DNA from 2 places in the Streptomyces sp. NBC_00569 genome. Region 1 is predicted to be linked to the other one. Evidence: riboswitches for the same ligand, from Rfam matches in the RefSeq annotation. Region 1 holds a riboswitch; the other holds the start of a gene.
The links. Region 1 has a riboswitch for cyclic di-AMP ahead of OHO83_RS26630 (transglycosylase family protein). Riboswitches for the same ligand answer to the same signal wherever they lie in the genome.

Region 1 (5,815 bases):
CGTGCGACCCACCGTTGAGGATGTTCATCATCGGGACGGGCAGCAGGTGCGCGTTCGGACCGCCGAGGTAGCGGAACAGCGGCAGGTCGCTGGCCTCGGAGGCGGCGTGCGCGACGGCGAGAGAGACGCCGAGGATGGCGTTGGCGCCGAGCGAGCCCTTGTTGTCGGTGGCGTCCAGGTCGAACATCGCCTGGTCGATCAGGCGCTGCTCGGTGGCGTCGTAGCCGACGAGCTCCGGGCCGATCTGCTCGATGACGGCGAGGACGGCCTTCTCTACACCCTTGCCCTGGTAGCGGTTCGGGTCACCGTCGCGGAGTTCGATGGCCTCGAACGCGCCGGTGGACGCACCGGACGGGACAGCGGCACGACCGGTGCTGCCGTCGTCGAGGCCGACCTCGACCTCGACCGTGGGGTTGCCTCGGGAGTCCAGGATTTCCCGGGCTACGACGACGTCGATGGACGGCACGAGCATCTCCTTCTGGGATGTGACGCAACTACGCCGGGCCGCATGGTCCGGCAACTGCTGAGCCTAACCGGCTCCGGGGCTCAAACCGGCCGACCGACCGGCCCGTGGACAAACCGAGAGCTAATTGTTTCCGAACGGAACAAAAAGCTCCGGCCGCCGACGGACGAAAGCCCAGGACCCCGCACACACCAAAACCCCGCCCCGGGTGCGACGGGGGAATGCGCACCCGGGGCGGGGAGTCCATGGGGGGACCTGGCGTGGTACCGGCCGTCCGCCGAGAGCCGGTACCCGAGCGGCCTGGAGGCTGCCGCTCTCCTCTAATACTTACTTGAGGTGGAGCTGCTGGCCCGGGTAGATCAGGTCGGCGTCCTCGACGATGTCCTTGTTCAGCTTGAAGAGCTTCGCCCAGCCGCCCTTGGTGCCGTGCTCCTCGGCGATGGTGCTGAGGGTGTCGCCGGCCTTCACCTTGTACTCGCCGTCACCCTTCTTGACCTTCTTGCCGGCCGGGGTCTCGACGGTCTTCTTCGCCTGCTGCTTCGGGGCGGCAGGCGCCGTGCGCTGCTGGCTGCGGGTGGTCGGCTGCTCGGTGCGCTCCTGCTTCTGCGGGGCGGCGGCCGGGGCGGAGCCGGTGGAGGCGGCGGACAGGCCCACGCCGCAGCTCGGCCAGGCACCCTTGCCCTGGCTGGCCAGGACCTTCTCGGCGACGGCTATCTGCTGCGCCTTGGAGGCCTTGTCGGCGCTGGAGGCGTAGGCGGTGCCGCCGTACGCGGCCCAGGTGGACGAGGAGAACTGGAGGCCGCCGAAGTAGCCGTTGCCCGTGTTGATCGACCAGTTGCCGCCGGACTCGCACTGCGCGACCGCGTCCCACTCAGAGGTGGTGGCGGCGGAGGCGCCGGTGGCACCCATCAGCGGCACGGCGACAGCGGCACCGGCGACGCCGGCGAGCGTGGCGACACGGACGGCCTTGGACGGGCGGCGGTGCTTGCCCTTGCTGGAAAACAGCATCGAGAGATCCCCTCACCGACGCCTACGAGGTGAGCTGTCGGGTTCGGGCCGGATGAGTGCCCGGTCGCACGTCCTGCGTGCGACTTCACCCCAAGCCGGTCGGTCGGCCGTCTCTCGACGGCCGGGGCCGGCACTTACCTGGGTCCCCCGCTCCTGCCTACGGCGCTTACGCGACGACTGTTCCCGTACGGACGTTGGCAGGATTCGGCGTGACATCCGACGGGGCCCGCTGTGGCGAGCGGTGATGACCGTAAGCAGTGGATCGCCCGAATTTCAAAGACGATCAGGGCCTTTGAGACCCATCTCTCACTCTCGCCAAAGCGGACAATAAGCCCGAACTGCCGCTACTTTTCGCCCGATTCGAGCCCAAGATCCAGACTCTGACCAGGAAGGATGAGGTCGGGATCGGCGCCGACCGTCTTCTTGTTCTCGGCGTACAGAGCGGCCCATCCGCCATCCACGTCATGGGTGTCGGCGATGTCCCAGAGGTTGTCGCCGGCGCGCACGGTATAGGCGCCTTCATCGGCATTCGCGCCCTTGCGCCCGTTTTCACTACCGCGCGAGGCATGGCGACCCGAACTGTCGTCAGCACGCGAGGCGCCCGCGGTATCGTCCTCGGCCGCTTCGCCGCGGTGGCGGCCGGAGGCGGGCGCGGCAGCGGAGTCCGAGCCGTCGGAGGCCTCCGACGAGGGCGCGCCGGAGGTCGAAGTCGCGTCTTCCTGACCGGACTTGTCACTCTTGGAGTCGTTCGCGGTGTTACCTGCGGTATCACCCGAGTCGTCGTGATTCTTCTCTCGGGAGTCGCCCTTCGCGCCCGAGGCCGCGGAGTCCCCCTGTCCGTCGCTCGCGTCGTCCTTCCTGGTGTCGCCGCTCGACGCGTCGCCACTGCCGGAGTCGTCGGCGGACGCGGACGGGGTCGGCAGGGCCGCCCCCGGATCGACCTTGGCCGCGGCGTCGTCCACCGTGAGGCCCGAGGTGACCGAGCAGACCGGCCACGCCCGCGGACCCTGGTCGGCGAGGACCTTCTCGGCGACGGCTATCTGCTGCGAGCGGCTGGCCTGGTCGGCGCGCGGCGCGAAGTCGAGGCCGCCGTAGTTCTCCCAGGTCTCCTGCGAGAACTGGAGCCCGCCGTAATAGCCGTTGCCCGGATCGGCGCTCCAGGAGCCGCCGCTCTCGCACTCGGCGAGCTTGTCCCACGTCGCCGTCGAGGCGGCGCTCGCGCTGGTCGCGCCGAGCAGGGGGATCGCGATGGCGGAGCCGGCCACTCCCGCGGCGACGATGAGCGCGGGAGCCTGGCGGGGGCGACGGTGACGACCGTTCCCGGTGAGCATGGAGGCGCCTTTCGGGGGCTCGGGGAATGCTGCGGCGGGTGGTGCCGCGATGACTGGTGAACGTAGCGGGAGTCGAACGCTTGTCACAAGTCGATGCAGCCGAGATCACGTGAAAGTCACAGTCTTGACGGACCGTCAGCTAAGGGGCTTTGTCCGGGCTCTACCTGATGCGGCGTGAACTCGGCCGGAAGCGTGCGCAATCCCCGCATGACGAGCCCGCCGCGCCGGAGCGCCTCCCGCGACGGAGTTCCGCGGCCGAGGAGCAGCGGCCGGAAATTCTCGCCCAAGCCGTGCCGTAATCCGCATAGTTCTTCCAGCCGTCCCTATCGCGCCAAAGCGGCTCAAGACCTCACGGGCGCCGGCTCGCAGGACGACTCCCTATACGGTCGTCTCGTGAACGCCCCGAACGCCGCACCCGAACTCTTCACCTGGGAGTTCGCCTCGGACCCGTATCCCGCCTATGCCTGGCTGCGGGAAAATGCCCCCGTCCACCGGACGAAGCTGCCCAGCGGCGTCGAGGCGTGGCTGGTGACCCGCTATGCCGACGCCCGCCAGGCCCTCGCGGACAGTCGGCTGTCGAAGAATCCCGAGCACCATGCCGAGGATGCGCAGGGCAAGAGCAAGACCGGCATTCCGGGCGAGCGCAGTGCCAATCTGATGACGCATCTGCTCAACATCGACCCGCCGGACCACACCCGTCTTCGCCGTCTCGTCTCCAAGGCGTTCACCCCACGGCGTGTGGCCGCATTCGCGCCGCGTGTTCAGGAGCTGGCGGACGACCTCATCGACCGGTTCGCACCGCAGGGCGAGGCCGACCTCATTCACGACTTCGCCTTTCCCCTCCCCATCTACGCGATCTGCGACCTGCTCGGCGTCCCCCGCGAGGACCAGGACGACTTCCGCGACTGGGCAGGGATGATGATCCGGCACGGCGGCGGCCCGCGCGGCGGCGTCGCCCGCTCCGTCAAGAAGATCCGCGGCTACCTCGCCGAACTCATCCACCGCAAGCGCAACGACCCCGGCGACGACCTGATCTCAGACCTCATCCGCGCCTCCGACCACGGCGAGCACCTCACCGAGAACGAGGCCGCCGCGATGTGTTTCGTGCTGCTGTTCGCCGGTTTCGAGACCACCATCAACCTGATCGGTAACGGCGTGTACGCGCTCCTCGGCAACCCCGAGCAGCGCGCCCGGCTTCAGGAGTCGATCGAGCGCGGCGAGCGGGAACTCCTCGACACCGGCATCGAGGAACTGCTCCGCTACGACGGCCCTGTGGAACTCGCCACCTGGCGGTTCGCCACCGAACCCCTCACCATCGGCGGACAGCAGATCGCCACCGGCGATCCCGTACTGGTCGTCCTTGCCGCCGCGGACCGCGACCCGGCCCGTTTCCATGAACCGGACACGCTTGACCTCTCCCGCCGCGACAACCAGCACCTCGGCTACGGCCACGGCATCCACTACTGCCTGGGCGCGCCGCTGGCCCGCCTCGAAGGCACGGTCGCCATCGAGACGCTGTTGCGTCGTCTGCCGGATCTGGAGCTGGCCGTCGACCGTGCCGACCTACGATGGCGCGGAGGGCTCATCATGCGCGGGCTGCGGACCCTTCCGGTGGAGTTCGCCGCTCACTGAGCGGCCGGCCCCTCCGCCGCCCGGATCGCGTCCCGGTACGCCCGGGCCGCCGCGCGCAGTGCCGCCTCCGGGTCGATGCCGTCGGCCTCGGCGCGCAGGGCGATGGCGAGCAGTTCGTAACCGACGCCCTCGCCGCCCGGCACCGGCACGTCGAGGCCGGCCGTGCGGACCCGGGATCCCAGCTTCGCCGCGAGCGCGAGGCCGGGCTGTCCCACCGGCACCCCGTCCGTGACGGACTCGCGCTGCTTCTCGACGGCCTTGGTGCGCAGCCAGTGCTCCTTGACGTCCTCCGGCGTGAGCGCCGTGTCGTCGCCGAAGACGTGCGGGTGACGGTGGATGAGCTTCTCGACGATGCCACCGGCGACGTCGTCCACGGAGAACGCCTCGTCCCCTTCCTCACCGGAGGCCTCCTCGGCGATCCGGGCGTGGAAGACGACCTGGAGGAGCACGTCCCCGAGCTCCTCGCGCAGCTCGTCCCGGTCACCGTCCTCGATCGCCTCGACGAGTTCGTACGCCTCCTCGATCGCGTACTTCGCCAGGCCCTTGTGGGTCTGCTGCGAGGACCACGGGCACTCTCGGCGGATGCGGTCCATGACCTGGACCAGGTCGAGGAGGCGCGCGCCCGGCAGGTCGTAGGAGGCCGGGAGCAGTTCCAGGTCGGGCATCGCGACGCGGCCCGAGCCGGCGAGCGCGGCCAGGCCGTCGGTCAGGCGCCGGTCGCCCTCGGCGGTGGCGACGACCACGACGGTGCGGCCCCCGGCACAGGCGTCGACGAGCTCGTGAGCCGTCGGCGCCGCCTCCCGCACCTCGATGCCGGCCTCCCGCAGATACGGCAGCTGCGGGTGCGCGGCGTCGGCGCACAGCACCTCGTCGGCGGCGTGCAGGAGCTGCCAGGCCGACCAGGACAGCAGGCCGGGCGCGACGCGGTGACTGGTGGTGAGCAGGACGATGCGGCCGGTCGGGACGGCGGCGGGTGCGTTCTCGGCGTTCACGCCTCGAACGTAACCCAGGCCGCCCGCCGCGCCCTACGCCGTCTGCTCGTCCCCCGTCTTCGGGGACGTGACCTCACGCACCCACGGCGTCTTCGCGTCGGCGCGGCCGTGGCTCTTGGCGATGTCCCAGGTGCCGTAGCGCGGGTTCAGGTCGACCTTCAGCTCCTTGGAGGCCTGGTCGAGCGCCTTCCAGAAGGGGGCCTGGTCGCTCTCGGACTGGGACTGCATGTTCGCGCCGACCTTCTGGGCAAGGCCCATGACCTCAAGATCGGTGCGGGCGCTCTCCGCGATGCGCTCGGGCGCGATGTTGTACTGCTCGAGCAGGGCGAGCCGCATCTGCCGGACGCCGCCGGCCTGCTGCGCCATCGCGGCTTCCCGCTCCTGGACCT
Region 2 (5,815 bases), 2.7 Mb from region 1:
TGCTGCCGGGGCATGTACGAGAATCTGACGCGCACCATTGTGGACCGCCCCACTGACAACGCCGACCGCGACCCGTCCGTACGGCGTTCGGTGCTCGCTCTCGGCGTACCCAGTGCGGGAACTTCGCCAGGCGTCAGAACGCTTGCATACAGTGGCAGAACTGGCAGCACATCTGCAGTTTCCGCGATAGTTCCGCGATCGAAGGGACGTACATGCCCATGGGTCACACGGCCACCGCCGAGGCCGGCTCCGGCGGCCTGACAGCGACCGAGCACCGCCTCGACAACGGGCTGCGCGTGGTGCTCTCCGAGGACCACCTGACCCCGGTCGCAGCCGTCTGCCTCTGGTACGACGTCGGCTCGCGCCACGAGGTCAAGGGCCGCACCGGCCTGGCTCACCTCTTCGAGCACCTGATGTTCCAGGGCTCTAAGCAGGTCCACGGGAACGGGCACTTCGAGCTGGTGCAGGGCGCCGGCGGCTCGCTGAACGGGACGACGAGTTTCGAGCGCACCAACTACTTCGAGACCATGCCGACCCACCAGCTGGAGCTCGCGCTCTGGCTGGAGGCCGACCGGATGGGCTCCCTCCTCGCCGCGCTCGACGAGGAGTCGATGGAGAACCAGCGCGACGTCGTCAAGAACGAGCGCCGCCAGCGCTACGACAACGTTCCGTACGGGACCGCGTTCGAGAAGCTGACCGCCCTCGTGTACCCGGAGGGCCACCCGTACCACCACACGCCCATCGGCTCCATGGCCGACCTGGACGCGGCCACGCTGGAGGACGCGCGGAACTTCTTCCGTACGTACTACGCCCCGAACAACGCCGTCCTCTCGGTCGTCGGGGACATCGACCCCGAGCAGACGCTGGCCTGGGTCGAGAAGTACTTCGGCTCCATCCCGCGCCACGACGGCAAGCAGCCCCCGCGCGACGGCGCCCTGCCCGACCGGATCGGTGAGGGCGTGCGTGAGGTCATCGAGGAGGAGGTCCCGGCCCGCGCGCTGATGGCCGCCTACCGGCTGCCGCAGGACGGCTCGCGCGCGTGCGACGCGGCCGACCTGGCCCTGACGGTCCTCGGCGGCGGCGAGTCGTCCCGGATCTACAACCGTCTCGTCCGCCGTGACCAGACCGCCGTCGCCGCGGGGTTCGGTCTCCTGAGGCTCGCGGGGGCGCCCTCCGTGGGGTGGCTGGACGTGAAGACGTCCGGCGACGTCGAGGTGCCGGTCATCGAGGAGGCTGTCGACGAGGAGCTCGCGCGGTTCGCCGCCGACGGTCCCACTCCGGAGGAAATGGAGCGCGCCCAGGCCCAGTTGGAGCGCGAGTGGCTCGACCGGCTCGGCACGGTCTCGGGCCGCGCCGACGAACTGTGCAGGTTCGCCGTCCTGTTCGGCGACCCGCAGCTCGCCCTGACCGCCGTCCAGCGCGTCCTCGACATCACCGCGGAGGAGGTCCAGGAGGTGGCCAAGGCCCATCTGCGCCCCGACAACCGCGCGGTGCTCGTCTACGAGCCCACGGCCCCTGAAGAAGCCCCCGAGGAGGCCGACGAGACCGCCCCCGAGACCACGGACGAGACCGCAGGCGGGACTGCAGACGAGGAGGCCGGCAAGTGACCGAGCTCGCGACCATGGACTTCCACCCGCAGCCCCAGGCCGGCACGGCGCGGCCGTGGGCGTTCCCCGCGCCCGAGCGCGGCACCCTCGACAACGGCCTGACGGTGCTGCGCTGCCACCGCCCGGGCCAGCAGGTCGTCGCCGTCGAGATCAACCTCGAGGCGCCCCTGGAGGCCGAGCCCGCCGGGCTCGACGGCGTGGCCACCATCATGGCGAGGGCCTTCTCCGAAGGCACCGACAAGCTCGCCGCCGAGGAGTTCGCCGCCGAGCTGGAGCGCTGCGGCGCCACCCTCGACGCGCACGCCGACCACCCCGGCGTCCGGGTCTCCCTGGAGGTCCCCGTCTCCCGTCTGCCGAAGGCGCTCGGCCTGCTCGCCGACGCCCTCAGGGCACCCGCGTTCGCGGACAGCGAGATCGAACGTCTCGTGCGCAACCGGCTCGACGAGATCCCGCACGAGACGGCCAACCCCGGCCGCCGCGCCGCCAAGGAGCTCTCGAAGCAGCTCTTCCCGGCCACCGCGCGCATGTCCCGCCCGCGCCAGGGCTCCGAAGAGACCGTCGCGGCCATCGACGCGGCGGCCGTACGTGCCTTCTACGACCGGCACGTGCGTCCCGCCACGGCCACCGCGGTCGTCGTGGGCGACCTCGCGGGCGTCGACCTCGACGTCCTGCTCGCGGACTCGCTGGGCGCCTGGACGGGGAACACGGCCGAGCCGCGCCCCGTACCGCCGGTGACGGCCGACGACACCGGCCGGGTCGTCATCGTCGACCGGCCGGGCGCGGTGCAGACGCAGCTCCTGATCGGCCGCGTCGGCGCGGACAGGCACGACCGGGTGTGGCCGGCCCAGGTGCTCGGCACGTACTGCCTGGGCGGCACCCTCACCTCCCGCCTGGACCGTGTCCTGCGCGAGGAGAAGGGATACACCTACGGCGTGCGGGCGTTCGGCCAGGTGCTGCGCTCGGCGCCGGACGGGACGGGCGCAGCGATGCTCGCCATCAGCGGCTCCGTGGACACGCCGAACACGGGTCCGGCGCTCGACGACCTCTGGAAGGTGCTGCGCACGCTCGCCGCCGAGGGTCTCACCGACGCCGAACGGGACGTGGCCGTACAGAACTTGGTCGGAGTCGCCCCGCTCAAGTTCGAGACCGCCGCGGCGGTCGCGGGGACGCTCGCCGATCAGGTCGAGCAGCACCTGCCGGACGACTTCCAGGCGGAGCTGTACCGGCGGCTCGCCGCGACGGGCACCGTGGAGGCCACCGCGGCCGTCGTGAGCGCCTTCCCGATGGACCGTCTGGTGACGGTGCTCGTCGGTGACGCAGCCCAGATCGAGGAGCCCGTCAGGGCGCTCGGCATCGGAGAGGTGACCGTCGTCACGGGCTGACCGTGACCGGTGTGCAACGAGGGGCCCCGGTGGGCGAGATGACCACCGGGGCCCCTGTATGTCCGAATTGAACCAGTGGTTGCCTGTCTGCCCTGTGGCATGCGCTACAAAAGCCCGGTTCCGTTTGTTGATTGAAAGATGCCCCGCTTAGCGTCGGTCCGGCTGTCCGCCAGATGTACGCCGCGCCCGCGGCACCGGACGGTCATCGCCGAGTCCCCCAAGGCGCGAGCCGGGGGAGCCGGGGACCCACCGTCCCTGGGGTGAATCGGACGCCCTTCCCTGAAGGGGGTCCGTAGGAGACCTTCCTGCTCCGAACCCGTCAGCTAACCCGGTAGGCGAGAAGGAAGGAAAGGATCAGCCACTCCATGGCGTTCACCCGTGCCACCGGGAAGCACCGTCGCCCGAGCCGTCTCACGCGCACCACCGCGCAGGTCGCCGGCGTCGCCGCGCTCACCACGACCGGTGTCATCGGAGGCCTCGCCGCCCCCGCCCTCGCCGCTGACGACGCGTCTCTCGAGCAGACCGGCCTGACCAAGGCCATCTCCATCGGCGACTCCCTCGCGGAGCAGATCGACGCGCAGGCCGCCGCCCAGCAGCATGCCGCCGACGTGGCCGCCGCGAAGGAGAAGGCCGAGGCCGCCGCCAAGAAGAAGGCCGAGGAGGACCGGCGCAAGGCCGCCGCCAAGGCCAAGGCCGAGCGCGAGGCCAAGGAGCGCGCAGCCCGTGCGGCCGAGCGCAAGCGCCTGAACGCCTTCGTCATGCCCGTCACCGGCTCGTACGTGTCGACCGCGTACAAGGCCAGCAGCGGCCTGTGGTCCTCCGGCAGCCACACCGGCATCGACTTCCACGCCGCCAGCGGCACTTCGGTCCACGCCGTGGGCGCGGGCACCGTCGTGGAGGCGGGCTGGGGCGGCGCCTACGGCAACAACATCGTCATCAAGATGAACGACGGCACGTACACGCAGTACGGCCACCTGTCGTCCATCGGCGTCTCCGTCGGCCAGACGGTCATCCCGGGGCAGCAGATAGGCCTCTCCGGGGCGACCGGCAACGTCACCGGCCCGCACCTCCACTTCGAGGCGCGCACGAGCCCCGAGTACGGCTCGGACATCGACCCCGTCGCGTACCTGCGCCTGCACGGCATCAACGTCTGACCTTCGCCGCGCAGTCGCGACGACGTCACCGAAAGCCCCGGCTCACCGAGCCGGGGCTTTCGGCGTCACCGGCCACGCTCGTCACCGACGCGGCTCGTTCGCCCCCGGCTGCGCTGTCCAAAAAATATCCATGGATTACGGCCTGCCATCGGAAATTCGCGCCCGCTGGAATAGAGTCGCCGGGCAGGCGCGCTGAACGGATTTCAATCGCGCTGTACGAGCGACTGTCAACCGCGTTTCGCGGGGATTAAGGCGGAGGTCGGTTCATGCGCATTCCGGCGCACTCGGTATGCACGGCGATCCGCGACGACATCGTCTCCGGTGTCCACGAGCGCGGCGGCAGACTCACCGAGGAGGTGCTCGCCCGCCGCTACGGAGTCTCCCGCGTCCCCGTGCGCGAAGCGCTGCGCACTCTGGAGGCCGAGGGCTTCGTCGTCACCCGCAGGCACGCGGGCGCGTGCGTCGCCGAACCCACCACGCAGGAGGCGGCGGACCAGCTGGAGATCCGGATGCTCCTCGAACCGCTCGCCGCGGCCCGCGCCGCGCAGCGCCGCACCGAGGCGCACCTGAAGGTGCTGCGAGGCCTGGTCAGGCTGGGCCAGGAGCGCTCCCGGCGAGGTCAGAGCGAGGATCTGCGCTCGCTGGGCGGATGGTTCCACGAGACGCTGGCGCAGGCGTCCGGCAGCAGGGGGCTGATCACGATGCTCACGCAGCTCCGCCACAAGATCGCGTGGATGTACACCGTCGAGCACCCCGCGCAGCCCGCCGACTCCTGGGCCGAGCACGGGGCGATCGTGGACGCCGTGGCGCGCGGTGACGTGGAGCGCGCGCGGGCGCTCACGGCGCAGCACACGGAGCGCGCGATGGCCGCTCACCATCTGCGCGCCCCTCGTAAGAGTGGTCATGTGAGGACTTCGCAACATCCCGTCAACACGGCGGGGCTTCAGCATTAACAGAGGCGCCGTATACAAAGAGGGCGGCCCATTTTAAGGGCCCTGTTTCTGCTGTCCCGAAATTATGAGAACAGGGTCGCAGAAAGATAAAGGGTCTGCTCGGAAAATCCGAACAGACCCTTTATGTGGCGCGATCTTCTGCGAGCAGCAAACGGCGCCCAAGAATCCAGGAACCCGGTAGGGGGCAACACTGAGCGACCCCGCACCGGCCCGTACTAGACGGTCTCGGGAAGCTCCTCGAGCCCCTCGGAGACCAGCTTGGCCAGGCGGTCGAGCGCGATGTCCGCACCCTCGACGTCGGAGGCCAGGACGATCTCCTCGCCGCCGCCGGCGCCCAGGCCGAGCACCGCGAGCATGGAGGCGGCGTTGACGGGGGTGCCGTCGAGCTTGGAGATCGTCACGGGGACGCCGGCCGCCGTGGCCGCGCGGACGAAGATGGAGGCGGGGCGGGCGTGGAGGCCCTCGGCCCAGCCGACGTTGACGCGGCGCTCAGCCATGTGATGCTGCCCTTCAGGATTCTCACGGTTGTCTAGACCAGTCTCCCACATCGGTGGACGTGCCCGATGTGGGTCCTACGTACCGTCCGCACACGCCCGTCGGCCCTCATAGCGTGCCTTCGGCCCGGTCGCGCCGCGACCCGTACGACTGTCACCGCCGCGCCGTACGCTGGGCCCATGCAGACCCCGTCGGACCGGCACGCATACCCCGCCCACTGGGAA

Region 2: it holds a riboswitch for cyclic di-AMP, as region 1 does, so the genes downstream of both, OHO83_RS14480 (M23 family metallopeptidase) here and OHO83_RS26630 (transglycosylase family protein) in region 1, are expected to answer to the same signal.

The regions. Positions count from the first base shown of each region.
Region 1 covers NZ_CP107783.1:5,899,565-5,905,379, reverse strand. Annotated here, with positions in the region: gene eno (phosphopyruvate hydratase) at 1-472, opposite strand, end outside; gene OHO83_RS26630 (transglycosylase family protein) at 791-1,471, opposite strand; cyclic di-AMP (ydaO/yuaA leader) riboswitch at 1,476-1,646, opposite strand; gene OHO83_RS26625 (transglycosylase family protein) at 1,816-2,736, opposite strand; gene OHO83_RS26620 (cytochrome P450 family protein) at 3,196-4,434, shown strand; gene OHO83_RS26615 (nucleoside triphosphate pyrophosphohydrolase) at 4,428-5,426, opposite strand; gene OHO83_RS26610 (SurA N-terminal domain-containing protein) at 5,460-5,815, opposite strand, start outside.
Region 2 covers NZ_CP107783.1:3,222,094-3,227,908, reverse strand. Annotated here, with positions in the region: gene OHO83_RS14490 (M16 family metallopeptidase) at 213-1,607, shown strand; gene OHO83_RS14485 (M16 family metallopeptidase) at 1,604-2,989, shown strand; cyclic di-AMP (ydaO/yuaA leader) riboswitch at 3,186-3,341, shown strand; gene OHO83_RS14480 (M23 family metallopeptidase) at 3,355-4,143, shown strand; gene OHO83_RS14475 (GntR family transcriptional regulator) at 4,410-5,096, shown strand; gene OHO83_RS14470 (HPr family phosphocarrier protein) at 5,312-5,593, opposite strand; gene OHO83_RS14465 (bifunctional acetate--CoA ligase family protein/GNAT family N-acetyltransferase) at 5,771-5,815, shown strand, end outside.